3 regions of the Ancylobacter sp. WKF20 genome follow, and region 1 is predicted to be linked to each of the others. Evidence: predicted binding sites of a transcription regulator. Region 1 holds the regulator's gene; each other region holds the start of a gene.
The links. Region 1 encodes HrcA, which represses chaperone genes, less so after heat shock. Its sites were predicted from a motif close to GTTAGCACTCNCNNNNNGNGAGTGCTAAC; they were not measured.
Positions count from the first base shown of each region.

Region 2: the regulator HrcA is predicted to act here: its motif matches at 6,426-6,454, upstream of groES (co-chaperone GroES).
Region 3: the regulator HrcA is predicted to act here: its motif matches at 6,071-6,099, upstream of groES (co-chaperone GroES).

Region 1 is NZ_CP121679.1:3,495,095-3,504,817, forward strand. Features, by position in the region: gene coaA (type I pantothenate kinase) at 1-329, shown strand, start outside; gene AncyloWKF20_RS16120 (alpha-ketoglutarate-dependent dioxygenase AlkB) at 331-975, shown strand; gene AncyloWKF20_RS16125 (hypothetical protein) at 1,084-2,046, shown strand; gene grpE (nucleotide exchange factor GrpE) at 2,054-2,662, opposite strand; gene hrcA (heat-inducible transcriptional repressor HrcA) at 2,742-3,842, opposite strand; gene rph (ribonuclease PH) at 3,991-4,704, shown strand; gene rdgB (RdgB/HAM1 family non-canonical purine NTP pyrophosphatase) at 4,707-5,357, shown strand; gene hemW (radical SAM family heme chaperone HemW) at 5,350-6,525, shown strand; gene AncyloWKF20_RS16155 (penicillin-binding protein activator) at 6,549-7,799, opposite strand; gene rsmI (16S rRNA (cytidine(1402)-2'-O)-methyltransferase) at 7,967-8,869, shown strand; gene AncyloWKF20_RS16165 (YraN family protein) at 8,835-9,236, shown strand; gene gshB (glutathione synthase) at 9,341-9,723, shown strand, end outside.
Region 2 is NZ_CP121679.1:1,515,696-1,525,418, reverse strand. Features, by position in the region: gene AncyloWKF20_RS06995 (autotransporter outer membrane beta-barrel domain-containing protein) at 1-1,656, shown strand, start outside; gene AncyloWKF20_RS06990 (MFS transporter) at 2,497-4,038, shown strand; gene groL (chaperonin GroEL) at 4,289-5,929, opposite strand; gene groES (co-chaperone GroES) at 5,979-6,293, opposite strand; gene AncyloWKF20_RS06975 (usg protein) at 6,592-6,897, shown strand; gene AncyloWKF20_RS06970 (exopolysaccharide biosynthesis protein) at 7,018-7,647, shown strand; gene AncyloWKF20_RS06965 (DUF2235 domain-containing protein) at 7,727-9,136, shown strand; gene AncyloWKF20_RS06960 (SDR family NAD(P)-dependent oxidoreductase) at 9,133-9,723, opposite strand, start outside.
Region 3 is NZ_CP121679.1:56,228-65,950, reverse strand. Features, by position in the region: gene AncyloWKF20_RS00305 (cytochrome ubiquinol oxidase subunit I) at 1-437, shown strand, start outside; gene cydB (cytochrome d ubiquinol oxidase subunit II) at 441-1,463, shown strand; gene AncyloWKF20_RS00295 (ribonuclease HII) at 1,495-2,139, opposite strand; gene AncyloWKF20_RS00290 (MarC family protein) at 2,283-2,906, shown strand; gene AncyloWKF20_RS00285 (dienelactone hydrolase family protein) at 2,931-3,812, opposite strand; gene groL (chaperonin GroEL) at 3,977-5,617, opposite strand; gene groES (co-chaperone GroES) at 5,719-6,015, opposite strand; gene AncyloWKF20_RS00270 (phasin) at 6,259-6,750, opposite strand; gene AncyloWKF20_RS00265 (phasin family protein) at 7,022-7,429, opposite strand; gene AncyloWKF20_RS00260 (ATP-binding protein) at 7,803-9,723, shown strand, end outside.

The DNA of each region.
Region 1 (9,723 bases):
CGCCGAAGGATGGCAAGGGCATCCCCTTCGTCTCCGATTTCTTCGACTTCAAGATCTATATCGACGCCGACGAGGCGATCCTCGAACGCTGGTATGTCCAGCGCTTCATGCGGCTGCGCGAGACCGCCTTTCGCGACCCGGCGGCCTATTTCCACCGCTATGCCGGGATTTCGGACGCCGAGGCCGATGCGACGGCGCGCGGCATCTGGCGCACCATCAATCTGGTGAACCTGCGCGACAACATCCTGCCGACCCGCCAGCGCGCCGATCTCATCCTGCGCAAGGGCGGCGACCATGAGGTCGAAGCGGTCGCGCTGAGGAAGCTCTAGCGTGGCGGTGCCGGTCGAAATCGCACCGGGCTGCCTGTGGTGGTCCGGCTGGCTCGACCGGCCCGGTCAGGAAGCGCTGGCGGAGGAGCTGCGGGAGCTGCTTGTCCGGGCGCCGCTGTTCACCCCCCGCATGCCGCGTACCGGGACGCCCTTTTCGGTGCGGATGTCCAATTGCGGGCCGCTCGGCTGGGTCTCGGACGAGACCGGCTATCGCTACCAGCCGACGCATCCCGAGACCTCTGAGCCCTGGCCGGCGATGCCGGATGTGCTCACCCGCGCCTGGGCGGAGCTGGCCGGTACGGCGCTCGCGCCCGAGGCCTGCCTGATCAACTGGTACGCCCCCGGCGCCCGCATGGGGCTGCACCAGGATCGCGATGAGCGCGAGTTTACCGCGCCGGTGCTGTCGCTCTCGCTGGGGGATACGGCGGTGTTCCGCATTGGCGGCACATCGCGCAAGGAGGCGACGCGCTCCATCCGCCTCGAATCGGGCGACGCTTTGGTTCTCGCCGGGCCGAGCCGCCTCGCCTTTCACGGTATTGATCGGGTTATCGCCGGCACGTCGACGCTGCTGAAGCAGCCCGGCCGGATCAATCTGACGTTACGGCGCGTGAATCCCGGCGATGCCGGCGAAATTCCGCCGCCTTGACGCTGGAACAGGGATAAAAGCAACGTCATCCTCCCCACCCTTGCCGGCCCCGTCCTTTCTGGGGCCGCGATCGGGCGGTCCGAGCCGCCATCAGCCGAAGGATACCGAATGCGCCGTCTGCTCTGCGCCCTTGCCGGAAGCCTGTTGCTTCTTTTCGCCCCCGTCGCGGCCATGGCTCAGGTCGTGTTTCCCAATCAGGGTCTGATCGGCATCGCCCCACCTCCCGGCATGAGCGAGATTCCCGGTGTGGCCGGCCTTGAGGACCGCGAGGCCAAGGCGGCGATCCTGATGCTCGAAATGCCTCCGGCCGCCTATGCCGACATCATACGGACCTTCGAGCCCGAGGCCTTGCAGAGCAAGGGGGTGACCATTGAGCAGCGCAAGGACGTAGCGTTGCCCGGCGGCGAGAAGGGTCTGCTGCTCGTCGGTTTCCAGAGCGTCGGGCCGGTGGCGCTGAAGAAGTGGATCCTGCTCGTTGGGGGCAAGGATCTCACCGCCATGGTGACGGTGCAGTTCCCCGAAACGGCCTCCGCCAAATATCCCGACGCGGTGATCGAGGCGGCGCTGAAGACTGTGACCCTGCGCGTTCCCCCGAGCCAGGAGGAGCTTCTGGCCCGCTTGCCTTTCACCATCGGCGATCTTGAGGGCTATCGCGTGCTCAAGGTGCTCGGTGGCACCGCCGTGCTGCTCGCAAAGGTCAAGGGCGGCGAGGGCGCCGACAGCAAGGCCGTGGACGTTGCCGGCCAGCCCTTCTTCATCATTTCCGCTGTGCGCGGCGAGATCCGCGAGGACGACCGCGAGAGCCTCGCCAAGCGGGCGATCTCGTCAGTGCCGGGCGTGAAGGAATTGCGGGTGGAGCGCGGTGGGCCGCTGCGTATTGGCGGCCAGCCCGGTTTTGAGCTCGTGGGCAAGGCGCTCGACCAGCAGTCGGGCAAGCCGGTGAAGGTGGCGCAATGGCTGCGGTTCGGCCGCACCGGCTATCTGCGCATGGTGGGCGTGGCCCCGGAGGCCATGTTCGGCAGCGAGTTCGATGCCATGCGCGCCCTGCGCGACGGCATCGAACTGCGCTGATCGGCTATCAGCCTTCGCTGGCGGGGGCGGCCTTCGGGCCGCCCTTGGCCACGCCGACCATGGCCGGGCGCAGCACGCGCCCGCCGATCGTGTAGCCGGGCTGCACCACCTGCACGACTGTGCCCGAGGGCACGTCCGGGTTCGGCACTTCGAACATGGCCTGATGCAGATTCGGGTCGAACTTCGTACCCTCCGCCTCGATGCGGGCGACGCCATGCTTTGTGAGGGCATGGTTGAGGGCGCGGGAGGTCAGCTCGATGCCGTCGAGCAGGGTCTTCAGCGTGCCGTCCGCCTGCTCGCGGGCCTGCGGATCGATGGCGCCGAGCGCGCGCTCGAAATCATCCGCCACGTTCAGCAGGTCGCGGGCAAAGCCGGTGATGCCATAGACCTTGGCGTCGGCGACCTCGCGCTCGGCGCGGCGGCGCACATTGTCGGCCTCGGCGAAGGCGCGCAGGAACTTGTCCTTCAGGCTCGCGACCTCGCCTTCAAGGCGCTCATTTTCGGCTGCGAGCTGGGCGGCGATATCTTCCGGCGCACCCGGCGCGTCGCTCGCCTCGGGAGGAACGCTCGCCAGGGTCTCGGGCTGTTCCGCCGGATTGCGGGTGTCTTCGCTCATCGGTACCTCGTCGGAAATGTCGGGCGGGCGCAGACAGGCGCCATCGTCGCCCGCCATATCGGGTTCCGGGCCGCAAAAATCAAGCCGCGTCAAACCCCGAACGGCTGAGCACGCGACCCACCACCCGCGCGGTAAAGTCCACCATCGGGACGATCCGGGCATAGTTGAGCCGCGTCGGGCCGATGACGCCGAGCACGCCGAGCACACGGCCCTGCCCGTCGCGATAGGGGGCGACGATGGTGGAGGAGCCGGAGAGCGAGAACAGCTTATTCTCCGAGCCGATGAAGATGCGTAGGCCCTGCGCCTCCTCAGCCCGGCCGAGCAGATCAACCACCTCCTGCTTGGATTCGAGGTCGTCGAACAGCAGCCGGATGCGTTCCAGATCCTCGATCGCCCTGAGATCGTGCAGCAGACGGGTCTGGCCGCGCACGATGAGCTGCCGGTCGGCCCGGTCGCCGCCGGACCAGCTCGCGAGCCCCGTTTCCACCAGGCGCGCGGTGAGCTCGTCGAGCTCGGCGCGCCGGGCGGCGAGGGTGCGCTCCACTTCGCTGCGCAGCTCGGCGAGGGTGCGCCCGCGGGTGCGGGCGTTGAGGAAGTTCGTCGCCTCGACCAGCGCCGAGGAAGGCAGGCCGGCGGGCAGGGGCACCAGGCGGTTCTCGACCTCGCCGTCTTCCGACACCAGGATCAGCAGCGCCCGCGCCGGATCGAGTGGCACGAACTCGATATGCTTCAGCCGCCCGTCGCTCTTGGTGCTGGTCACCACGCCGGCGCCGCGGGTGAGGCCGGAGAGCAGGTTCGAGGCTTCCGCCAGCACCCCGTCCACCGTCTGTCCCTGCGCCGCCGCGCGCACCTGTGTCTCGATCGAGTTGCGCTCCTCCTCGGAGACGTCGCCGATCTCGAGCAGTGCATCGACGAAGAAGCGCAGCCCCAGCTCGGTCGGCAGGCGCCCGGCGCTGGTGTGGGGGGCGTAGATGAGCCCGGCCGCTTCCAGATCCGCCATGACATTGCGCACCGAGGCCGGCGACAGCGTCATCGGAATGAGGCGCGAAATGTTGCGCGAGCCCGCCGGCTCGCCGGTGGCGAGATAGGTCTCGACGATCTGGCGGAAGATCTCCCGCGAGCGCTCGTCGAGACGGGCGAGCTGCGGGGCGGAAGCGGAGAGCAGGGAATCGAGGGCCATCACGCTGCCTGTTGAGAGATGCGGACACCATATTTCGGCAATCGGGGCCGGCATTCAAGGCGCCGGGCCTAGATGGTTGGAGGGGCGGTCATTGCGCGGCCTGTTCCGCCCCCGTAAAAGGGCGCCACAACGCCAAGGAGAGTTTCCCATGCGCCCTTCCCGCCGCTCGTCCGACGAGATGCGTGCCGTCAGCTTCGAGCGCGGCGTGCTGCGTCACGCGGAAGGCTCCTGCCTCGTGAAGTTCGGCGAGACCCATGTGCTGGTCGCCGCGACGCTGGAAGAGCGCCTGCCGCCCTGGCTGAAGGGGCAGGGTCGTGGCTGGGTGACGGCCGAATACGGAATGCTGCCGCGCGCCACCCATGACCGCACCCGCCGCGAAGCCGCGACCGGAAAGCAGTCTGGCCGCACGCAGGAGATCCAGCGCCTGATTGGCCGCTCGCTGCGCGCCGTGGTGGACCTCGAAAAGCTCGGCGAGCGCCAGATCACCGTCGATTGCGACGTGATCCAGGCCGATGGCGGCACCCGCACCGCCTCCATCACCGGCGCGTGGATCGCGCTGCATGATTGCCTGAGCTGGATGAAGTCGCGCAGCATGATCCCGACCATTCCGCTGCGCGATCATGTGGCGGCGGTGTCCTGCGGCATCGTCGATGGCGATCCGCGCCTCGATCTCGACTATGCCGAGGATTCGCAGGCCGATACGGACGTGAATTTCGTGATGACCGGCACCGGCGGCTTCGTCGAGGTGCAGGGCACGGCCGAGAAGACCCCCTTCACGGAAGACGAGTTCAACGCCATGCTCGGCCTCGCCCGCAAGGGCATCGGCAAGCTCGTGGACCTGCAGAAGCTGGCGGTCGCCTGACCATGGAACCCCGTCCCCGTCGCCTCACCGGCCGCGTCGTCATCGCCACGCATAATTCCGGCAAGCTGGAAGAGATGCGCGGCCTGCTCGCGCCCTATGGCATCGAGTGCGTCTCGGCCGGCGATCTCAACCTGCCGGAGCCGGATGAGACGGGCCTCACCTTCGCGGAGAACGCGCGGATCAAGGCGATCTCCGCCACCAAGGCGACCGGGCTGCCCGCCTTCGCCGATGATTCCGGCCTGTGTGTCGATGCCCTCGGCGGCGCGCCCGGCCTTTACACCGCCCGCTGGGCGGGGCCGGAAAAGGACTTCTACGCGGCGATGAGCCGGGTCGAGGACGAGCTGCGGGACGCCGGCGCCAACCTGCCGGATATGCGGCGCGCCTATTTCATCTCGGCCCTTTGCCTCGCCTGGCCCGACGGGCATGTCGAGGATTTCGAGGGCGTGGTCGAGGGCACGCTGGTCTGGCCGCCGCGCGGGCCCGCCGGCTTCGGCTATGACCCGATGTTCCAGCCGGACGGCCATGACCGCACCTTCGGCGAGATGAGCGGCGCCGAGAAGCATGGCCTGCCGCCGCTCGGCCGGGGCCTGTCGCACCGCGCCCGTGCCTTCATCTCGCTCGCCAAGGCCTGCCTCGGGGCGACGTTTGACTGAGACCGGGCAATCGCCGCCGCCGGTCGATCCCGGCTTCGGCGTCTATGTGCATTGGCCGTTCTGCAAGGCCAAATGCCCGTATTGCGACTTCAATTCGCATGTGCGCCATGCCCCGCCCGATCAGGCGCGCTTCGTCGCCGCCTTTCGCGCGGAGATCGCCCATATGCGCGCGGCGACCGGCCAGCGCCGCACGCAGAGCGTGTTCTTCGGCGGTGGCACGCCCTCGCTGATGGAGCCGTCGACCGTCGAGGCGATCCTTGCCGCCATCGATGCTGCCTGGCCGCTCGATGCGCGGGCCGAGGTGACGCTTGAGGCGAACCCGACCAGCGTCGAGGCCGGGCGTTTCCGAGGCTACCGCGCGGCGGGCGTCAACCGCGTCTCGCTGGGGGTGCAGGCGCTGGACGATACCTCACTCAAGGCGCTCGGCCGGATGCACACGGCGGATGAGGCGCTCAAGGCGGTGGCGGTGGCCCGCGCCGCCTTCGAGCGTGTCTCGTTCGATCTCATCTATGCCCGCCCGAACCAGACGCCGGAGGCGTGGAGCGCGGAACTCCGCCGCGCCATCAATGAGGGCTGCGAGCATCTCTCGCTCTATCAGCTCACCATCGAGGAGGGCACGCCCTTCGCCGCCCTTCATGCCGCCGGCAAGCTGACCATTCCCGATGGCGATCTCGCCCGCGCCTTGTGGGACGCGACGCAGGAGACCACCACGGCCGCGGGGCTGCCGGCCTATGAGATTTCCAACCACGCCCGCCCGGGCGCGGAGAGCCGGCACAATCTGCTCTATTGGCGCTATGGCGAATATGCCGGTGTCGGCCCCGGCGCTCATGGCCGGCTCGACACGCCGGAGGGTCGGCTCGCCACCTCCACCCTGCGCGGCCCCGAGGACTGGGCGGCGCGTGTCGAGGCACAGGGCCATGCCATCGTCAGCGAAGAGGCATTGTCCTTGCCCGAGCAGGCGGATGAATTGCTGCTGATGGGGCTTCGGCTCAAGGAAGGCATCGACCGCCAGCGCTATGCGCGCCTCGCCGGGCGCGACCTCGATCCCGCCCGCATCGCGGCGCTGGTCGAGGAGGGCATGGTCGAGGAAATGCCGGGCGACCGGCTGCGCGTGACGCCGCTCGGCTTTCCCGTGCTCGACGCCATCGTCGCCGATCTCGCGGCGTGAGGCCGACTTAGCCCGGTGACGTCTCAGCTCGCCTGCGCGAAGCTGCGTGGGGCCGGGCTGACGATCTGGGTGGTACCGCCGCCGATCTGCATCACCGCGAGGCCGCGCTGGTTGGTGCCGTCGGCGCGGAAGCGGAAGATGCCGTCCACGCCGGTGAAGCCCGAGGGGTTCTGGATCGCCGTATCGGTGATGCCCGCCTCGCCCTGCGACGCGACCAGCGCCGCCATGAGCGAGACCGCGTCATGCGCCAGCGTCGCCGTGCGCACCGGCTCGCGGCCATAGCGCGCCTGATAGCGCTGGGAAAAGGCGCGGAAGCCGGCCGGGTCCGGCGCGGCGAAGATGCCGCCCGCGAGCGAGGGCGCGGCGAAGAGCTTGCGGTCGTCCCACAGGCCGGTGCCGATGAGCTGCTTGCCGGAGAGGTTCACCCCGGCCGCGTCGAGCGCCTGGATTATCTGCGGCACGGCGTCCGCCGCATCGGGAAGGAACAGCGCGTCGGCCTGCGCCGCCGAGCCGGCGAGCCGCCGGGCGGCTTCCGCATAGCCATTGCCGCCGGTGGCGTAACGCTCCAGCCCGATCACCCGCCCGCCGACCACCGGAACGGTCTCGCGGAAGGCGGCCTCGACCACCGAGCCATAGGCGTTGTCCGGCACGAGGCCGGCGAAGCTGCGCCGGCCGGTGGAGGCGGCGTAGCGCACGGCGCGGTCGACATCGGTCTGCGGCAGGAAGCTCAGCAGATAGACGCCCTGCGTCGCCACATTGGTGTCGGTGGAGAAGCCGACCAGCGGCACGCCGCGCTGGCGCGCCACCTGCCCGGCGGCGGCGACGGTGTGGGCGAAGACCGGACCGATGATGGCACGGGCGCCCTCGTCGATCGCCTGCTGCGCTGCGGCCTGTGCGCCCGGGCCGGTGCCGCCATCATCCTTGACGATGAGCTGGATATTGGCGCCGGTGAATTCGGCGATGGCCATTTCCGCCGCGTTGCGCAGCGACTGCGCGGCCACGGCCGCATTGCCGCTGGCGCCGAGTGGCAGGATGAGGCCGATCTTGGTGGTGCCAGTGCCCAGCACATTGGCCGGAAGCGGCGGCGCGGCCGGCTCCACCGGAGCCAGGCTTGCCTGCGGCGGCGCCGTATCGCGCATCGAGCCGCAACCGGCGAGGACGGCGCTGGCCGCGCCGAGAAGGACGGCGCGCCGGCTGGTGCCCCGGGTGAAAAGGCCGCCGCGGCGCCCTGTGCTCTCGTCCTGCATGCCTGTGCTGTGCCCGGCCCTGCTCATGGCCCGCCTGATGCGGCCCGTGCGCTGTTGTAAGGCGAGGGGCGCTTGCCTGTCACCTCATGCGGGCCGGCGCGGGAATCAAATGGCGACATATCCACCCTCCGCACCGGCGAAAAACCGCCACGCCCTTGCTTTTCCGCCGGGAAGGCCGGCTCTACACTCCCCGCATGGATACTCCCGCTCCCGTCGAACGTTCCCGCGTCTTCCGCCTTGCCGGCCAGAGCCTTCCCGCGCCGCGCCCGCAGCCCGGCCTGCATATCGTGGCGACGCCGATCGGCAATCTCGGCGACATCACCCTGCGGGGGCTGGAGACGCTCGCCGCCGCCGACCTCATCGCCTGCGAGGACACGCGGGTGACGCGGCGCCTGCTGGATCGTTACGGCATCGAAACGCCCTTGGTCGCCTATCACGATCACAATGCCGAGCAGATGCGCCCGCGCATTCTCGCCCGGCTTGAGGCGGGCGGCATGGTGGCGCTGGTGTCGGATGCCGGCACGCCGCTGGTCTCCGATCCCGGCTACAAGCTGGTCGCGGCCGCCATTGCCGGCAATCATCGCGTTGTGCCGCTGCCGGGCGCCTCGGCGAGCCTGGCCGCGCTGGTGGCGGCGGGGCTGCCGACCGACCGCTTCTTCTTCGAGGGCTTCCTGCCGCCCAAGAGCGGGGCGCGGCAGACCCGCATCGCCGAGCTCAAGACGCTGCCGGCGACGCTGGTGATCTATGAGAGCGGCCCGCGCCTGCCGGAGAGCCTCGCTGATCTCGCCGCCGGGCTTGGCCCCCGCCCCGGGGCCGTCTGCCGGGAGCTCACCAAGACCTTCGAGGAGGTGCGCCGCGCCCCGCTCGACACGCTCGCCGGCCATTACGCCGAGGTCGGGGCGCCGAAGGGCGAGATCGTGCTGGTCATCGGCCCGCCGCTGGCGGAGGAAGCCTCAGAGGCCGATATCGATGCCGCGCTGCGCCGGGCGCTGGCGACGCTCTCGGTGAAGGACGCGGCGGCGTCCGTCGCGGTCGCGACCGGCCTGCCGCGCCGCGCCGTCTATGCCCGCGCGCTCGCTCTCCAGCAGGACGACTAGGGTGGCCTCACCGGCCCGACAGGCGGCTTTCGCGCGCGGCATGGCCGCCGAGGCAGCGGCGGCCAGCCTATTGGAAGCTCAAGGTTTTTCCGTTGTTGCGCGGCGGGTGAAAACGGCGCGCGGGGAGATCGACCTGATCGTCCGCCGCCACGATCTCCTCGTCTTCGTCGAGGTGAAAGCCCGCCGCACGCTGGCGGGCGCGGCGGAGTCGCTGCTCGCGCGCCAGCGCCGGCGTATCGCCGGTGCGGCGGAGATTTTCCTCGCCGACCATCCCGAATTCGCCGGCTTCGACATGCGGCTGGACGTCGTGCTGGTGGCGCCCGGCCGGCCGCCGGAACATATCGCCGGCGCCTTCGAGGCGGAGTGACCCGGCCCTCCCGTGCCTGCAATGCCGTGGCGCATCGTCCCGCGAGGGGCTACATCAGGAGCCGACCCGGCGCCACGCGCCCTTGATCCTGAAGCGGATTTTCCATGAGCTTGAACGTCGCCATCCAGACGGACCCGATCGACCGCCTCAACATCGCCGGCGATTCCGGCTTCGCGCTGATGCTGGAAGCGCAGGCGCGCGGCCATCGCCTCGCCTATTACACCACCGACCGCCTCGCCATGCGCGACGGCGTGCCCTTCGCGACGGTGAACCCGGTGGAGGTGCGCGATGTGAAGGGCGACCATTTCACCCTTGGCGAGGCTGAGCGGGTGCCGCTCGACAGCTTCGACGTGATCCTGATGCGGCAGGATCCGCCCTTCGACCTCAACTACATCACCGCCACCCATATGCTGGAGCGGGTGCATCCGCGCACGCTGGTGGTGAACGACCCCGCCCATGTGCGCAACGCGCCGGAAAAGATCTTCGT
Region 2 (9,723 bases), 2.0 Mb from region 1:
ACCCTCAACGGCGTGAGCGTGGATGGCGGCACTGACCGCGACCAGCTCAACATCGTCGATGGCAGCAGCCTCACGCTGGGTAGCGTGATCAGTTTCGCCGAACTCTCTGTCAGCACGAACTCGTCGCTGACGCTGGCCGGCACCAGCTACGTCTTCGGCCCGTCACTGGCGTATGGCGTGGTCGATGTGGATGCGACCTCGGCCCTGGCGCTCAGCGCTTCCAGCGTGTCGCTGGAGACGCGCAATTTCAATCTCGGCAGCGCCGATCTTCCCGGCGGCCAGCTCATCATCGGCGCCGGCACCGAGACCGACGCGACGGTGGAGGTCACCGGCAGCTTCAACAATTACGGCGTCATCTCGCTGCTCGACGGCGCGGTCGGCGACAAGCTCACCATCTCCGGCAATTATGTCGGCGGCGCCAATGGCACGCTGAGCTCGGGCGTGATCGCGCTCGACGCGGTGGCCAATGGCAGCGGTGGCACGGCCGATACGGTGGTGCTCACCGGCGGCACGGTGTCGGGCACCACGACGCTGGTGGTCGCGCTCACCGGCAATGGCGGGGCGACCGGCCATGCGGCCGGGGCTGGCATTCAGGTCGTCGACGCTTCCGGTGCGACCAGCGTGAGTGAGGGGGCGTTCCAGCTTGCCACCAACCCGCTCACCGGCGACCAGTCGGTCATCGCCGGCGCCTATGCCTACAGCCTCTATCAGGCGGGCGGCAGCTATTATCTGCAGTCCGATGTTGCCGCGCAGGTGCCGGGCTATACGGTCGGCCCGTCGGCCGCGGCGAGCTACGCTTTCATGGCCTACAACACGCTGGACCGTCGCCTTGGCGAGATCCGCCAGGGTGAGGGCGCCGACGGCACCTGGCAGGCCTGGGGCCGGGCCTATGGCGGCTCGGTCACGGTAAAGCCGTCCTCCGGCTGGTCCTATGACCAGGATAGCCTGATGTCGCAGTTCGGCGTCGACAAGCGGGTCGATGTGTCGGTCGGCCAGCTCCATGTCGGCGCCTTCGCCGGCTATGGCTCGACCGATGTGTCGGTGCGCAACTCCAGCGCCACCTCGCAGCTCGACGGCTGGTCCTTCGGTGGGTACGCGACCTATTTCGCCGATGGCACGCCGGGGCTGGGCGGCTATGTCGACGTCGTCGCCAAGGCGGACATCCTCGACACCACCTTCTCCGCCCCGACCGGCCATGCGAGCACGGACACCACGAGCTGGGGCGTGTCGGCCGAGGTCGGCTATGGCTTTGCTCTTCCGCATGATCTCGTGCTGAAGCCGCAGGCCGAGCTCACCTATGTGCGCACGCAGCAGGACGCCTTCACCGATTCCGTTGGCATGGCGGTGGACGAGGCCACGCTCGACAATCTCGTCGGCCGCGTCGGCTTCCAGCTGCAGACGACCATCACCACCAAGGACGGCCGGGTGCACACGCCCTACATCATGGCGAATGTGCTGCACGACTTCATGGGCGATGGCGATGTGGTCGCTGGCGGCACGGCCTTTGGCGAGACCACGGGCGAGACCTGGTACACGCTGGGCGTCGGCATCACCTCCAACATCACCCAGAACTTCGCGCTGTACGGGCAGACCGGCGCCACGCTCGGCGACGTACAGGGCTGGGTGGGATCGCTCGGCCTGCGCGCGCGGTTCTGAGCGGCCCACGTCGCCCTGCGTCATCCCGGACGGCCATAGGCCGATCCGGGATCGCGTGCGTCTCGTTCACGCGCGCCCCGTCTCAGGTCTCCAACCGATGACGATCCCGGCTCTCCGGCTTCGCCTGCGGCCGGGATGACGACGGGATGGGGCCGGCCGGATGACGGCCCCTCTAGCGCGTCATCCCGGACGGCCAAAGGCCGATCCGGGATCGCGTGCCGCCTCGTTCACGTGGCCTCACTCCCAGAACGCCGTCATCCCCGGGCTTGGCCCGGGGATCCACGACTTGGGCCGGGCGCGACAGTGGCAAGTCGTGGATGGCCGGGCCAAGCCCGGTCCTGACGATGTGCGGGGGATGAGCGCGGCCTGCGATCCCGGCTCTCCGGCTTCGCCTGCGGCCGGGATGACGATGGGATGGGGGGATGACGGCAACCTATAGCCGTCATCCCGGACGGCCAAAGGCCGAGCCGGGATCGCGCTCCGACTTGATCACGCGGTCCCCACCCTCACGCCGTCATCCCCGGGCTTGACCCGGGGATCCACGACTTCGGCCGGGCGCGGCGAGAGGGAAGTCGTGGATGGCCGGGCCCAGCCCGGTCCTGACGGTGTGCCGGGGGTGATGATGGCGCTCGATGAGCCCCATCGGCCCGCGATCCCGGCTCTGCGCTCCGCTTCGGCCGGGATGACGAAAGGACGGGGGTGGCATGTCGAAAGGGGCGGAGGGCGGATGACGAATGGTCGGGACGCGTGACGATGACCTGACTATTCAGCGTCATCCCGCCCCTAGGCGTGGGCGGGTCATCGTGGCTTCATAGCGCGGGCCCAAGGGGAGACGATTGGGTGGCCAAGGGGATGGGGATGTTCGGCGCGGATAAGGGGCGGTCGGTCCAGGACTATATCGACGAAATGCCGGTGTGGGCGGATGGCACGCCGGTCGGCTATACGCCGATGACCGGCATGCAATGGCGGATCTGGTGGCTCGCCGCCTTCGGCAAATTCTTCGAGGGGATGGTGGTGTTCACCACCGCCGTCGCCTTGCCGCTGATTTCCGCCGAATTCGGTCTCGGCGCCACCGAGCATGGCGTCATCGGGGCCGCGAGCCTTGCCGGCATTCTGGTCGGGGCGCTACTGCTGGGCGGGCTGTCCGACACGTTCGGGCGCAAGTTCATGTTCGTGGTCGAGATGATCCTGTTCATCATCTTCCTCGTCCTCCTGTCGGTGAGCCCGACCTATTTCTGGCTGGCGGTCTTCCTGTTCGGCGTCGGCGTCGCGCTGGGCTGCGATTACCCGACGGCGCATCTCATCATTTCCGAGAGCATTCCGAGCGCCAATCGCGGCCGGCTGGTGCTGGCGGCCTTCGGCTTCCAGGCGCTGGGGGCGCTGGCCGGTACGGCGGTCGGCTATGCGGTGCTGGTGAACGATCCGACCGTCTCCGCCTGGCGGCTGATGTATGCGGCGGTGATCCTGCCCGCCGCCATCGTTACCGTGGCGCGTTTCTTCATCACCGAGTCCGCGCCGTGGCTGTTCGCGCAGGGACGGACGCTGGAGGCGGCGCGCGAGACCGCCCGGCTGCTCTATCGCGAGCCCGCCTATCCGCACCAGGTCGAACTGGCGACGCCCGCCGTCGGGGCAGGGACGCCAGGACACGGGGCCGGGGCCTCCGGCTGGCGCGAGCTGTTCACCCGCCGCAACCGGCGGGCGACGATCCTCGCTTCCGTGCCGTGGTTCATGCAGGATCTCAGCACCTACGGCATCGGGCTGTTTACCCCCACCATCCTCGCCGCCGCCTTCGGTCACGGCACACCAATTCAGCATGATGTCACCGATATCGTCGCCAGCCAGGTGCTGGCGGCCGAGGGCGCGGCGCTGATCGACACGCTGCTGATCGCCGGCATCTTCGCGGCAGTGCTGCTGGCCGACCGCGTGGGGCGCATTCCGCTGCAGATCATCGGCTTCATTGGCTGCGCCGCCGGCCTGCTGCTGGCGGCCATGTCGCATTACTACCCCGACCCCGGCCGCACCCTGCTGATCTTCGCCGGCTTCATGCTGTTCAACTTCATGACCAATGTCGGCCCGAACGCGCAGACCTACCTGATCGCCGGCGAGGTGTTTCCCACCCGCGTGCGCGGCAAGGGCGCGGGGCTGGCCGCCGCCACGGGCAAGATCGGCGCGGTGCTGACCGCGTTCCTGTTTCCCATCCTGCTGGCCGATATCGGCACCACCGCGCTGCTGATCGGCCTCGCCCTGACCTCCTTTGCCGGCGCGGCGATCACCTGGGCGTTCCGGGTGGAGACCATGGGCGCGGATTTGGAACGCCTGCACCAGCGCGCGGCGGACGATAGTCTCGACACGATCGCCGGCGCGGCGCGCGAGCCCGCCTGATCGCGCGCGTCGCAAACGAAAAGGGCGCAGCTTGCGCCGCGCCCTTCGTTCTTCAGTGTCGGTCGGACGATCAGAAGTCCATGCCGCCCATGCCGCCGCCCGAGACGTCGGCCTTGGCCGACGTCGGTTCTTGCGATTGCCGGGCGGCTTCAGACCGTCCTCAGAAGTCCATGCCGCCCATGCCGCCGCCCGAGACGTCGGCCTTGGCCGACGTCGGTTCTTGCGATTGCCGGGGGGCTTCAGACCGTCCTCAGAAGTCCATGCCGCCCATGCCGCCGCCCGGCATGGCCGGGGCCGCGGCGCCGGCCTTCTTGGGCAGCTCGGCGATCATCGCCTCGGTGGTGATGAGCAGCGAGGCGACCGAGGCGGCGTTCTGGATCGAGGAACGCAGGACCTTGGCCGGGTCGATGACGCCCGCCTTGAACATGTCGACATACTCGCCGGTCTGGGCGTTGAAGCCGTAGGCGTAGCTGTCCTTCTCCAGGATGCGGCCGACGATCAGCGAACCATCCTCGCCGGCATTGCTGGCGATCTGACGGGCCGGGGCCTGGATGGCCTTGCGGACGATCTCGACGCCGGTCTTCTGGTCGGGGTTAGCGGTCACGACGCCCTCGAGCGCCTTGATCGCGCGGAGCAGGGCAACGCCGCCGCCCGGCAGGATGCCTTCCTCGACGGCCGCGCGGGTCGCGTGCAGCGCGTCGTCAACGCGGTCCTTCTTCTCCTTGACCTCGACCTCGGTCGCGCCGCCGACGCGGATCACCGCGACGCCGCCCGCGAGCTTGGCCAGACGCTCCTGCAGCTTCTCGCGGTCGTAGTCCGAGGTGGTCTCCTCGATCTGCGCCTTGATCTGCGCGACGCGGGCCTCGATGTCGGCCTTGGCGCCGGTGCCGTCGACGATCGTGGTGTTCTCCTTCTCGATCACCACCTTCTTGGCGCGGCCGAGCATGGCGAGCGTCACGCTGTCGAGCTTGATGCCGAGATCGTCGGAGATGGCGGTGCCGCCGGTGAGGACGGCGATGTCCTGCAGCATGGCCTTGCGGCGATCACCGAAGCCGGGGGCCTTGACGGCCGCGACCTTGAGGCCGCCGCGCAGCTTGTTGACGACGAGCGTGGCGAGAGCCTCGCCCTCGATGTCCTCGGCGATGATCAGCAGGGGCTTGGAGGTCTGCACCACGGCCTCGAGGACCGGGAGGAGCTCCTGCAGGCCCGAGAGCTTCTTCTCGTGAATGAGGATGTAGGGATCCTCGAACTCCACGCGCATCTTCTCGGCGTTGGTGATGAAGTAGGGAGACAGGTAGCCGCGGTCGAACTGCATGCCCTCGACGACGTCGAGCTCGGTCTCGGCGGTCTTGGCTTCCTCGACGGTGATGACACCCTCGTTGCCGACCTTCTGCATGGCCTCGGCGAGGTACTTGCCGATCTCGGAATCGCCATTGGCGGAAATGGTGCCGACCTGGGCGATCTCCTCGTTCGAGGTGACCTTCTTGGCGTTCTTCTTGAGATCGGCGACGATCGCCTCGACCGCGAGGTCGATGCCGCGCTTCAGGTCCATCGGGTTCATGCCGGCGGCGACGGACTTGGCGCCTTCCTTCACGATGGCCTGGGCGAGCACGGTGGCGGTGGTGGTGCCGTCACCGGCGAGGTCGTTGGACTTCGAGGCCACTTCGCGCACCATCTGGGCGCCCATGTTCTCGAACTTGTCCTCGAGCTCGATCTCCTTGGCGACGGTGACGCCGTCCTTGGTGATGCGCGGAGCGCCGAAGGACTTCTCGATCACGACGTTACGGCCCTTGGGGCCGAGGGTCACCTTCACCGCATTGGCGAGGATGTCGACGCCGCGCAGCATCTTCTCGCGCGCGTCGCCCGCAAATTTCACTTCTTTGGCAGACATGTCTTTTAACTCCGGTGATGCGTTACGACTTGCGTCGGGCGTTCGGGCGTCACGCCGCCTTCTTGGCGGAGGCGCTGTCGTCGATCACGCCGAGGATGTCGGACTCCTTCATGATCAGGTAGTCGACGCCGTCGATCTTGACCTCGGTGCCGGACCACTTGCCGAACAGCACGCGGTCACCGGCCTTCACGTCGAGCGCAACGAGCTTGCCGGCCTCGTCGCGGGCACCCGGGCCCACCGCGACCACCTCGCCCTGCGAGGGCTTTTCCTTGGCGGTGTCGGGGATGATGATGCCGCCCGCGGTCTTGGTTTCCGCATCGACGCGCTTGACCACCACACGGTCATGCAGGGGACGGAACTTCATCGGTTCTCTCCAGAAAAGCTTGAACGATCATCTGGTTTCATGGCGGCGGATCGGCCGGAACGGTCCCGATCACGCTGCCGCGAGGACATCTAGGCGGGGGGCGGAGGGGGCGCAAGGCCTCGGCGTGAAAAAATTGGCAGTCCCGTGAGGTGAGTGCCAGCACGCTGCCGCGCGGGTTGTCAGCACTCCCCGGCATATGCTGCTAGTGCATTGATATTGCACATGAAACGCGATCTTTGGACTTGTTCACGCAAGCTTCATGCGTTCAACTCGGCATGTCAGCGAAAGGAGGTTCCGCATGGCATCTCGTGAAGCATCCGCGCCGGGCGTGCATACCGCATCGGCGGATTTCGTCCGGCAGCTCGCCGGTTATGGCCTGACCACCGCCCAGATCCTCTACCGCATGCCGGACCACCCGGCGCTGCTGCAGACCTATCTCTGGCAACACTACGACCTTTATCCCCATTTCCCGGAGCTGAACCGCTTTCTCGACTTCTGGAAGCGCGAGCTGGAAGGGCCGCTGCACTCGGTCACCATCGCGCATTCACGGCTGATCAAGCCCGCCGAGCTGCGCCGCGTCGACGGGGTGTTCCAGATCCACTGAGCTGTGGGCGGCTCTTCCTGGCCGGGGGCGCGCGGCGATTTGGACGCTGTGCCCTCTCCTTGCCGCTTTCGCCGTGCTATGAGGGCGGCGAAACTGGGTGCCGTGGTGGTGTCCCAAGGCATGACTGAAGGCACCGGGCCGCCCATCGTGGATCATCGTTCGCCCCGCACCTCGGAGCTGCTCTCGGCGATCGTGACCGCCCATTCGGCGGAACGCATCGGCGTGGGCGAGATCGTGCATGCCCTGCGCAACCGCGCCTTCGGCCTGTCCATCCTGCTGCTCGGCCTGCCGAACTGCCTGCCCATGCCGCCGGGCATTCCGGTGATCTGCGGCGTGTTGCTGTGCCTCGTCGGCGCGCAGATGCTGCTCGGGCGTGACGAATTGTGGCTGCCGCGCTGGCTGGCGGCCCGCACCATTTCCCGCACGCTGCTGGAGAAGATCGTCCATGGCGCGCTGAAATGGATCCGCCGCTTCGAGGCGTATTCACGCCCGCGGCTGGCCTATTTCTCCAGCGCGGCCGCCCGTCTCGTGCTGGGCGGCGTGGTGGTCGTGCTGGGCCTGCTGCTGATGCTGCCGATCCCGATCTTCGGCAACCTGCCGCCGGGCATCGCCGTTTGCATTCTCGGCCTCGGCCTCGTCGAGCGCGACGGCGCCTTCATCGCCGCCGGCCTGGTCGCCAGCCTCGTCAGCCTCGGCGTGATGGGACTGTTGAGCTGGCTGATCTTCCAGGGCGCGCTGGCGGTGATCTGAGAGCGTTGAAATAAACTCAGGGTTGCATTTGGTAAAATGCAACCATTATGATGATGCTTCCGCAATGACGGGGGGCGTCATGAGTGTGAAATCAATCGATCCTTCGGCCGAGCGAACGGCCATCAAGCGCCTGCCGCGGCGGCTCATCCTCTGCCTTGACGGCACCTGGAACGATCCCAACAGCGAGGACATCACCAACATCGTGCGGCTGCGCGACATGCTGCAGCCGGGTGTCACCGATGGTGTCGAACAGCGCATCTATTATGACGAGGGCGTGGGAACTGCAGGCGGGTTTGACAAGCTGGCCGGCGGGGCAATCGGAACTGGCCTCGACGTCAATGTCCGCCAAGCCTACCGCTTCCTCAGCCAGTTCTACGCCCCCGGCGATGACATCTTCATTTTCGGCTTCTCGCGCGGTGCCTTCACCGCGCGCAGCCTTGCCGGCTATATTGGCGCGAGCGGGCTGCTCAAGGCCGAGAATTGCACGACGCAGAATGAACAGACGGTGTGGGAGCTCTACAGGACGCCGCCCAAGGACCGCTACCCGGCGGACACGGTATGGTTGCGCACGCTCACCCATGATGGCGTACGTATTCGCGGTCTCGGCGTTTTCGACACGGTGGGCTCGCTAGGTATCCCCGGAAGTGTCTTTCGGAGAAATCGCGAGCGCTACGAGTTTCACGACACGGCTCTATCCTCGATTATCGACGTGTCGCTGCACGCTGTGGCGATTGACGAGAAGCGGCGGTGGTACCCTCCCGCACTCTGGCAGGTGCCGCAGCATGCGGGATTCACGGCGGTTGAGCAGGTGTGGTTTCCAGGCGTGCATTCGGACATTGGCGGTGGCTATCAGGCCGGGGGTATCGGCGCTCTGACGTTGGCGTGGATGCTGAAGCGCCTCGATGCGCTGACGCCCGCGGGGCATGCCCCCGTTTTTCGGCCGGGTGAGCTTGAGGCGTTGCAAGGCGAAGACAGCCCTGACATTCACGAGTCCCGACAGCCGCCATTATTTTTCATGGACCGCAACGATCCGACGTATCGCGTGATCGCCCAGCAACGCCCGCGTGGAGCCGGGGTGCGTGTCGCTGGCTTGCCGCCCCAGGCCCGCTCCATCGGTGAGCACATCCATGTCAGTGCACTCGCCCGCTTGACAGACGGAAAAAACGAGGTCGGCGGCGCTTATGATCCGCCGAACCTGCGCGCTGCGCTGGAGGCGTATTTCTCGCCGACTCACACGGTTCTGCTACGGCCGAAGATCGCTCTCGGCTTCGTCGGCAAGGAGAGCCGACCGCTCGACTGGATCGGCAATGCGGCCGATTTCGACGAATTGCGGGCTGCGCTGCCCCAGAAGTATCGGGCGGACCTGGAGAAGGCGCGCAACGTTTGGGCCCCGGCGGTAAAGACCGATAAGTCGTCCCGCACGGCAGCCGCAACGCCGGATATTACGGCTGACAAGGCGCCGAGCGCCACGGAGGAGACCGTCCGCTAGCCCCGCCCGACAAACGGTGCGTTGGTGGCCATGATGGTCATGGTCAGCACATTCGCGTCGAGCGGCAGGCCGGCCATATAGGCGACGGCACGGCCGGCATGGACGGGGTCGAAGGTCGGCTCGACCATGATCTGGCCGTTGGGCTGAAGAATGCCGGTCTTCATCTTCACCGCCATGTCGGTGTCGGCATTGCCGATATCGATCTGTCCGCAGGCGATGTTGTGCGCGCGGCCTTCCAGCGCGACCTGCTTGGTGAGGCCTGTGACCGCGTGCTTGGTGGCGGTGTAGGGCGCGGTAAGCGGGCGCGGGGCGTGCGCCGAGATCGAGCCGTTATTGATGATGCGCCCGCCCTTGGGGGTCTGCGTCTTCATGAGACGGATGGCGGCCTGGGTGCAGAGGAACACGCCGGTGAGGTTGACGGTCACCACGCGTTGCCAGTCCTCCAGCGGGATGTCCTCGATCGGCATGCCCGGCGACCAGCCGCCGGCATTGTTGAACAGCATGTCGAGGCGCTTGAAACGGCTGGCGATCTCGTCGAACAGCGCGCGCACCGAGGCCGCGTCCGCCACATCCGCGGCGATGGGGTG
Region 3 (9,723 bases), 1.2 Mb from region 1:
TCCGCATCATGGTTGGTATCGGAATACTGATGATCTGCATCGGCTGGTGCGGCGCCTGGCTTCTCTGGCGTCGGCGGCTGTTCGAGACCGACTGGTATCTGGCGCCGGCGCAGTTCGTCTGGCCGCTCGGCTTCATCGCCGTGCTGTCCGGCTGGTTCGTGACGGAGGTCGGCCGGCAGCCCTGGGTCGCCACGGGCATCCTGCGCACGGTGGACGCCATCTCGCCCGTCGCCGGCTGGGCGGTGGCCACTACGCTCGCTCTGTTCGTCGTGGTCTATGCCGTCGTGTTCTCCGGCGGCATCTACTACATCAACCGCCTCATCGCCCGCGGCCCGAAAGACGAAGCGGTGGACGCGCCCAATGAGGGCATGCCCAGCCGTCCCCTCGCCTCGGCCCACGAGGCGACCCGTGCCGCCATCAACGCCCCGGGGGAATGAGCCATGGATATGAGCGTCGGAATGGTCTGGTACCTGCCCGTCATCTGGTCGCTGCTGCTGGCGGTCGCCATCGCCATGTATGTGGTGCTGGACGGGTTTGATCTCGGCATCGGCATCCTCTTCCCCTTCGCCCGGAGCGACGTGGAAAAGGACCAGATGATGAGCTCCGTCGCCCCGTTCTGGGACGGCAATGAGACCTGGTTGATCCTCGGCGGCGGCGGGCTGCTGGTCGCCTTCCCCCTCGCCTATTCGATTGTGATGCCCGCGCTTTACCTGCCGGTCATCTTCATGCTGCTGGCGCTGGTGTTCCGGGGCGTGGCCTTCGAATTCCGCCATGTGGCGGATACCAGCCGCTTCATCTGGAACATCGCCTTCGCCGGCGGCTCGACGCTGGCGGCCTTCTTCCAAGGCGTGCTGCTGGGCGGCTTCGTGCAGGGCATCAAGGTCGAGAACAACGCCTTTGCCGGCGGCCCGCTCGACTGGGCGACCCCCTTCGCCCTGTTCTGCGGGCTCGGCGTCGTCGCCGGCTACGCGCTGATCGGCAGCACCTGGATCATCATGAAGACCGAGGGCGCCGCCGCCCGCCATGCCCGTGCGCACGCCAAGATGCTGCTGCCGGCCGTGCTGGTGTTCATGGCCATTGTCAGCCTGTGGACGCCGATCGCCTTCCCGCGCATCGCCGACCGCTGGTTCACCACGCCGAACCTGTTCTACCTCGCCCCCGTGCCGCTGCTGACGCTGCTGCTCGCCTGGTTTGTCTGGCGCTGGCTGGAGGAAGGGCGCGAGAACCGGCCGTTCTTCGGCGTCATCGGTCTGTTCCTGCTCGGCTATCTCGGCATCGGGATCTCGATCTTCCCCTATCTCATCCCGCCGAGCCTGACGGTGTGGGAGACCGCCGCCGCACCCGCCAGCCAGATCTTCATGCTGATCGGCACCATCTTCATGCTGCCGATCGTGCTGGGCTATGTCGCCTTCGTGTACTGGCTGTTCCGCGGCAAGGTACGCGAGGGCGAGAGCTACCACTAGCTTCCCGTACGAACCTCCCGCCGGCGGGTGATCACTCCGCCGGCGTCATCCGCGCGCGGATCGGCGCGAAGGAGGTGCGATGATGCCTACACACGCCGAGCTCAGCTAGCGCGGCCTGATGCTCGGGCGTGCCATAGCCCATGTGCCGCTCGAAGCCATAGCCGGGATGGGCAACGCCGAGCGAGGCCATCAGCCGGTCGCGCGTGACCTTGGCGACGATGGAGGCGGCGGCGATGGAGGCGACAAGCCCGTCCCCGCCGATGATGGCGCGGGCCGCGCAATTCACCGGCGGTATATCATTGCCATCGACCAGCACGAGACGCGGCCGGCGCGGCAGGCCGGCGGTTGCCCGTGCCAGCGCCCAGAGCGTCGCCTGCCGGATATTGTGGGTGTCGATCCGCACCGGCGGGGCGAAGGCGAGCGACACCTCGGCGGTGGCGCAGATCACCTCGAACAGCTTCTCGCGCTGGGCCAGCGTCAGGCGCTTGGAATCGTCCAGCCCCTCCGGCACGCGCTCGGGATCGAGCACGACCGCGCAGGCGACCACCGGCCCGGCAAGCGGCCCGCGACCCACCTCGTCGGCGCCCGCCACCGGCACCTCGCCGGCCGCCCAGGCGGCGCGCTCATGGGAGAAATCAGGTTTGCGGCGGGGCTCCGCCCTAGGTCTCGCAGCCATCGGATTCCGTGATACCGGCACGACTCACGCCCCCGGAGATGGGAGCGGGCGCACCATGGCGCCGGCGCACGACAGACGCAACGGCACCATTGGCAAGGCGCGGGAATACGCCTAAGGCTGCCGCCTTCGGCGGGAGAAGCCCCATGAACATGTCGGAACGCATTGAGGAATTCGTCACGCTCTGGGTGGTGATCGACCCCCTCGGCACGCTGCCGGTCTTCCTCGCCGTGACCGCCACGCTCGACGCCGCCTCCAGGCGCAAGGCGGCGGTGCTCTCGACGCTGGTCTCCTTCGGCGTGCTGGTGTTCTTCGCCATGGCCGGCCACTGGCTGCTGCGGGCGATGGATGTGTCCATCCACTCCTTCCAGATCGCCGGCGCTATCGTCCTCTTCCTGTTCGCGCTCACCATGATCCATGGCAAGAGCCACACCGACGCGCAGGCGCCAGCCGAGACCAGCCCGATGGAAATCGCCATCTACCCGCTGGCGATCCCCTCCATCGCCAGCCCCGGCGCCATGCTGGCGGCAGTGGTGCTGACGGACAATGCCCGGCACAATTTCCCCGACCGGATGCTGACCATCATCGTGTTCAGCATCGTGCTGCTCATTACACTCGCCATCATGCTGGCCGCCGGCCCGCTCGGCCGGCTCATCGGGCGCGGCGGGGCCTCGATCATCAGCCGCGTCATGGGCATGATCCTGGCGGCGCTCGCCGTGGATCTCGGCCTGAGCGCCGCCGCGGACTGGCTGCACCTGCCGCCGATCTGAACCGGCTTCAGCTCTCCGCCGCCGTCACGTCTCCACCGGCGGCGGCGCGCCGAGATGCTTGGCGAAGAAGTCGAGCGTGCGGCCCCAGGCGAGTTCGGCGGCGGCGGGATCGAAGCGGGTCGGGCTGGTGTCATTGTTGAAGGCGTGGTTGACGCCCTCATAGACATAGATCGTGTACTCCTTGCCCGCCTTCTTCAGCGCGTCCTCATAGGCCGGGATGCCCTCATTGATGCGGTTGTCGAGGCCCGCATAATGCAGCAGCAGCGCGGCCTTGATGTCCGGCACGCGGTCGAGCGGGGGCTGCATGCCATAATAGGCAACGCCCGCCTTCAGCGCGGTGCTGTTCTCCGCCAGCAGGTTCACCATCGCCCCGCCCCAGCAGAAGCCGACGGCCCCCACGGCGCCCGTCGATTCCGGGTGCGCGGCAAGGAAGGTCACGGCATCCACCGCGCGCTTCACCGTGGTCGGGCGATCGAGCGCCGCGATCATCTCGCGCCCGCGATCCTCATTCTCCGGCGTGCCGCCATCGACGGAAAGGAAGTCGACGCCGAAGGCGAGATAGCCGGCAAGCGCCATGCGCCGCGTCACGTCCTTGATGTGCGGGTTCAGACCGCGATTCTCATGGATGACGATGACGCCCGGCCGCTTGGCCGCCACGCGCCTGGCCCGCACGAGGTATCCCTTGACCGTCGCGCCGCCGGACTCATAGCTCGCCGTCGTTATCTCCACGCGGGGATCGTTGTCCTCGACGATGGCCGCGCGGGCATAGTCGTTCATCAGCGCCGGCAGCAGCGCGCTTGCCGCCGCGACCGAGCCGGCCAGTGTCGCCAGCCGGTCCATGAACTCGCGCCGGTCCAACTGGCCATGGGTGAAGCGGTCATAGAGATCGATGATGCGCTGGTCCAAGCTGCCCTCCCGCTGCTCTCGGATGATCGGCGCGCAGCATGGCCCGGCGGCGACGCAGGGGCACATCAGAATTCCGGGAGCGGTATCATCGCGCCACAACGAAAAAGGGCGCCGCTCGCGCGACGCCCTTCATTCTTGTCACAGGCTGTGCCGGTGGGCTTCGATCAGAAGTCCATGCCGCCCATGCCACCGCCGCCCGGCATGGACGGGGCGCCGCCGCCGGACTTCGGCAGGTCGGCAACCATGGCTTCGGTGGTGATGAGCAGGCCGGCGATCGAGGCGGCGTCCTGCAGGGCGGTGCGCACGACCTTTGCCGGATCGACGATGCCGGAGGCGATCATGTCGACGAACTGCTCGGTCTGGGCGTTGAAGCCGAAGTTCTGGTCCTTCGACTCCTGCACCTTGCCGACCACGATCGAGCCTTCCACGCCGGAATTCTCGGCGATCTGACGGATCGGGGCCTCAAGCGCGCGCAGCACGATCTTGATGCCGGCGGTGATGTCCGGGTTGTCGGAGGTGATCTTCTCGACCGCCTTCTTGGCGCGCAGCAGGGCAATGCCGCCGCCGGGGACGATGCCTTCCTCGACCGCCGCGCGGGTGGCGTTGAGGGCGTCGTCGATGCGGTCCTTCTTCTCCTTGACCTCGACCTCAGTCGCGCCGCCGACGCGGATCACCGCGACGCCGCCGGCGAGCTTGGCCAGACGCTCCTGGAGCTTCTCACGGTCGTAGTCCGAGGAGGTCTCCTCGATCTGCTGCTTGATCTGGGCGACGCGGCCCTCGATGTCCTTCTTCTTGCCGGCGCCGTCGACGATCGTGGTCTTTTCCTTCTCGATCACGACCTTCTTGGCGCGGCCGAGCATGGCGAGCGTGACGCTCTCCAGCTTGATGCCGAGCTCTTCCGAGATCACCTGGCCACCCGAGAGGATGGCGATGTCCTCCAGCATGGCCTTGCGGCGATCACCGAAGCCGGGAGCCTTGACGGCCGCGACCTTGAGGCCGCCACGCAGCTTGTTGACGACGAGCGTGGCCAGAGCCTCGCCCTCGACGTCCTCGGCGATGATGACGAGCGGCTTGCCCGACTGCACCACGGCTTCGAGAACCGGCAGGATGGCCTGGAGGCCCGAGAGCTTCTTGTCGAAAATGAGCAGGTACGGATCTTCGAGATCCACCGTCATCTTCTCGGGATTGGTCACGAAATACGGCGAGAGGTAGCCGCGGTCGAACTGCATGCCCTCGACGACGTCGAGCTCGGTCTCGGCGGTCTTGGCTTCCTCGACGGTGATGACACCCTCGTTGCCGACCTTCTGCATCGCGCCGGCGATCATCTCGCCGATCGTGGCATCGCCATTGGCCGAGATGGTGCCGACCTGAGCGATTTCCTCAGTGTTCTTCACCTTCTTGGCGCGCTTCTGGATATCCTTGATGGCCTCGATCACGGCGAGGTCGATGCCGCGCTTGAGGTCCATCGGGTTCATGCCAGCGGCCACGGACTTGGCGCCCTCGCGGACGATCGACTGGGCCAGAACGGTCGCGGTGGTGGTGCCATCACCGGCGAGGTCGTTGGTCTTCGAGGCCACTTCGCGCACCATCTGGGCGCCCATGTTCTCGAACTTGTCCTCGAGCTCGATCTCCTTGGCGACAGTGACGCCGTCCTTGGTGATGCGCGGAGCGCCGAAGCTCTTGTCGATGACGACGTTGCGACCCTTCGGGCCGAGCGTCACCTTCACGGCATTAGCGAGGATATCGACGCCGCGCAGCATCTTGTCGCGCGCATCGCTCCCGAATTTTACGTCCTTGGCAGCCATCAGGCCTACTCCTTGGAAAGAGGGTCAGTCCCGGCGCGGCGCCCGGAGGGCGGCATCACGGCACGGGACATCAGGGTCGGTTCGTCAGGCGAGGCAGAGCCTCAGCCGACGATGCCGAGAATGTCGGATTCCTTCATGATCAGGACGTCCTGACCGTCGATCTTCACTTCGGTGCCGGACCACTTGCCGAACAGCACCTTGTCGCCGGACTTCACGTCGAGCGGGACGAGCTTGCCGGCCTCGTCGCGGGCACCCGGGCCGACGGCGATGACCTCGCCCTGCGACGGCTTTTCCTTGGCGCTGTCGGGGATGATGATGCCGCCTGCGGTCTTCTCTTCCGCATCGAGGCGCTTCACCACGATACGATCATGCAGGGGACGAAACTTCAGCTTGGCCATCTGGCGCTCCTCGGATCTTCCGCTCTGGCGCCGCCGTTGGCGCCGTTGGAATGGCTTTAGCACTCTTTCGTTCCGAGTGCCAAAGCCGGTGCGGAGATAGGTAGCGGCAGGTGGGGAGTCAAGCCGCCCGCTGCGGCGAAAATAGGGACGAGGCAGCGGCGGCGAGGCGCTATTCACGCAAAAAGCCCGGCCGTGGCGGGCCGGGCTTTGCGAAGCGGCATGAGCGTTCCGGCGGACCGGAGCTCAGGAGGCTTTCTTGATGGTCTTCTCGACCGAGGCCTTGATCGGCTCGGCGGTCTCGGCGGCGACCTTCTGGGCAATCGTCGAGAGTTCCTTGGCCTGCGCCGAGAGAACATCGAACTGCTTGCGCATGTGGCCGGTCGAGAGCTCGACAGCCTCGGACACGCTCTTGGTGCCGAGCAGCGCGCCGACATAGTCGAAGGCCGCGTTCACATTGGCGCGCAGGGACTCGAGCGCCACCGCATTGTACTCGGCCACGCCCTTGGAGGCGGTGGTGTAGGTGTCCTCGAGCAGGTCGGTGGTCTCTTCAGCGTTGGTCTTCATCTTCTCATACGCCTCACGAGCGGTCTGGACGCTCTTCTCCGCCATTTCGCGAACCACGGCCGGCACTTCGAGATTGGCCAGGTCGATCTTCGGCAGGGCGGATTCAAAAGCGGCGGTGGCCGCCTTGGCAGTCTTCTTCGCTGACGGCGGAACGGTGGTGGCGTCAACCATGATTTTTCTCCTCGCGTTCGCGGGTCGTGACAAACAAGGCGGCCAGCGCATCCGCGCATGGCTGCGACCGCCTTCGACTTGGCCGACACGGCATCCCGAGGAGCCCACCCAAGTCGCACACTCTAATTGTGCAATGCAATATCATATTGCAATGCACAATCAAGTCCGTTTGGCCGATTTTTTTGCGCTCTGGCGCCAAAATGCGCACACACTGACGTTACGGCACATACAGGCCGGAACGCAGGGGAAAGTCGCCGGCCTGAGCACGCGATCAGAGGCTCTTGGCCTTGGACGCGCGGGGCTTGGGTGACGCCGGCGCGGCGCCAGGCGCCGTCGCTGCCGCCTGGGAGCCCAGCAGCTTGGCCTGCTCGGTCAGGCGCTCGGCCTGCTCCTTCACATAATCGGCGTGCAGCCGCGACCACTCCTCGACGCTGGAGGCGCGGGCAAGCCGGGCGGCGAAGTCAAAGCCGGCCGCGATGTTGTCCTCGGCGAATTTCAGGGTCGTGCGCCCCATATCGCGCGCGCTGTCATGGGCGACATCGACCTGCCGGCCGGCATCGTCCAGCGCCTTGTGCGCGGCGCTGATGAAGCCATCGATCGCCGCACGGGCCTGATCGACGCCCTGCTCGGCGAGGTTGCGAAGTTCCGGCGGCACGTCCAGCTTCGAGCCATTGGCCATCGTGCATTCTCCTGCGCGTCGCAGCCATCATCCTAGCGGCAACCTGTGGGCGGTCCATTCGCGTTGCTGCCTACGACTAAAGTATTGACCCGCAGCCTCCGCGCAACAAAATTCGGCCGCGAAAGCCCCGTCCGGTGCAACGGCTGGTTAACCGGGATCGGTGGCGTCCGGTTAACCGGAAAGTACGAAGGTGCGCGTGGTCTTGCCCGCCGGCGTGGCGCCGTGGCGGGGGGCGCATTATCCTTTGCGGAAGGGCGCCTGTCCGCCGGACGCGCGCCTGCTTCCTTCAATGTCCCCTGGGGACACGACTCGGGCGGTTATGAGCATACCGACGGACGGGCATCCTTCTTCGGCCGCTGGCGCGGACGCCGCCTTGCGTGCGCTCGCTGCCGCGAGCCTTGCCGCGCCCGCCCCGGCCGTGCTGCTGCGCCTCGACGGTTCGCTGATCGCCGCCAATGCCGGCGGGGGCGCTTTGCTCGGGCGCCTACCGCCGCCGGACGAGGTGAGCGCCGCCGCCGCTCGCATCGCCGCGACGCTGCGCCCCGGCCGCCCGGCGCGGCTGGAGCGTCTGCGTCTCGCCGGCCGGCTCACGCCCACAACGCTCGCCTGCTCGCTCCTCGCGGCCGGCTCCGCCCGCGCCCTGCTGATGATCTCTCTCGACGCCGCCCCCGCCAGCCGCCCCACGCCCTCCCCCGAGGCGGAGGCGCCGGTCGCGCCGCCCGCGACGGAGGCCGCCCCCGCGCCGCTGCGCTTCACCTGGCGCACGGACCTTCAGGCGCGCTTCACCCAGCTCGACGCCCGTCTGGCCGAGACGCTGGAGCAGCCGGCGGACAGCCTGATCGGCCGCGACTGGAGCCTGCTCGGCGCTCTCGACGCCCATCGCGCCATTCTCGAAGGCCGCAGCTTCACCCGCCTGCCCGTCCTGCTGCGCACCCCGCGCGGCGACGCGCTGGAAGTCGAACTTGGTGGCGCACCGGTGCGTGGCGAGGGAATGCGCGGCTATGGCCTCGTCAAGGGCCGCCGCCCGCTACCCCCGGGCGCCTCGACGCTCCCGCATCTGCCGCCGGTCATGGCTCCCGCCAGCGTGGCGCCAACGCCTGTCCCGCCGCCCCCTGCCCCTGTCGGTCCGCCTCCCGTGCTCCCGCCGGAACCGGTGGTTGAGGCCCCCCGTGCCCCGGTGGCCGAGCCGGAGGAACCCACGCCGGTACGGGTGACGCTCAGCATCGTGCCCTCCTCGCCGAACGTCGTGCCGCTGCGCGGGCCGGCGGAGAACGGCGTGCGTACCTCCTGGGAGGGGCTGTCCACCGGCGAGCGCAACGCGTTTCGCGAGATCGCCCGTGCCCTTGGCGCGCGGCTGGAAGGCGTCGAGGATTTCCCCGAGCCCGCCCGCCCCAGCGATGCCCCCGCCTCCACCGTGCCCGCGACGGAACAGGACGTGCCGGCCAAGGACACGCCGGCACCCGCCATCCCGGCCGAAACCTCATGGGTCGCCGATCCGGCCGAAACCGCTCCCCTGCCCGCGCCGGAACCCGCCCGCCGCGAGCCGGATGGGCTGCAACGCCTTATGGCCGAGGGCGAGCGCCCCATTCTCGACCGTCTACCGGTCGGCCTCCTGGCTTTCCGTGGTGACCGGCTGCTCTATGCCAACCGCGCTTTGTTGGAATGGATCGGCCACCCGGACCTCGCCGCCATCGAACAGGCCGGCGGGCTCGCCACCCTGTTCACCGGCGCGATGACGCCGGGGGCGGAGAACGGCCGCACCCTGAGCCTCGCCGCCGCCGATGGCGGCACCATCGCGGTGGACGCCCGCCTCATGTCCTCCCCCTGGGAGGGCGGCACGGCCATGCTCTATGTCCTCCACCGCAGCGAGCCGGTGGCGGATGCAGCGGGCGAGGAAAAGCTGCGCCAGGCGGAACTCGCCCTGCGCGAGGCCGAGACCGCCAGCCGCGAGCTGCGCTCCATTCTCGACACCGCCACCGATGGCGTGGTGTTGATCGACGCCGCCGGCACCGTGCTCAGCATGAACCACCCGGCGGAGGCGCTGTTCGGCTTCTCCGCGCCGGAGGTCACGGGCGAGAACTTCACCTTGCTCTTCGCACCCGAGAGCCAGCGCGCGGCGGTGGACTATCTCGACGGGCTCGCCGCCAACGGTGTCGCCAGCGTGCTCAATGACGGGCGCGAGGTGATCGGCCGCGTGCGCGAGGGCGGGCTCATCCCGCTCTTCATGACCATTGGCCGCGTCGGTGAGGACGCCACCAAATTCTGCGCCGTGCTGCGCGATATCACCCAGTGGA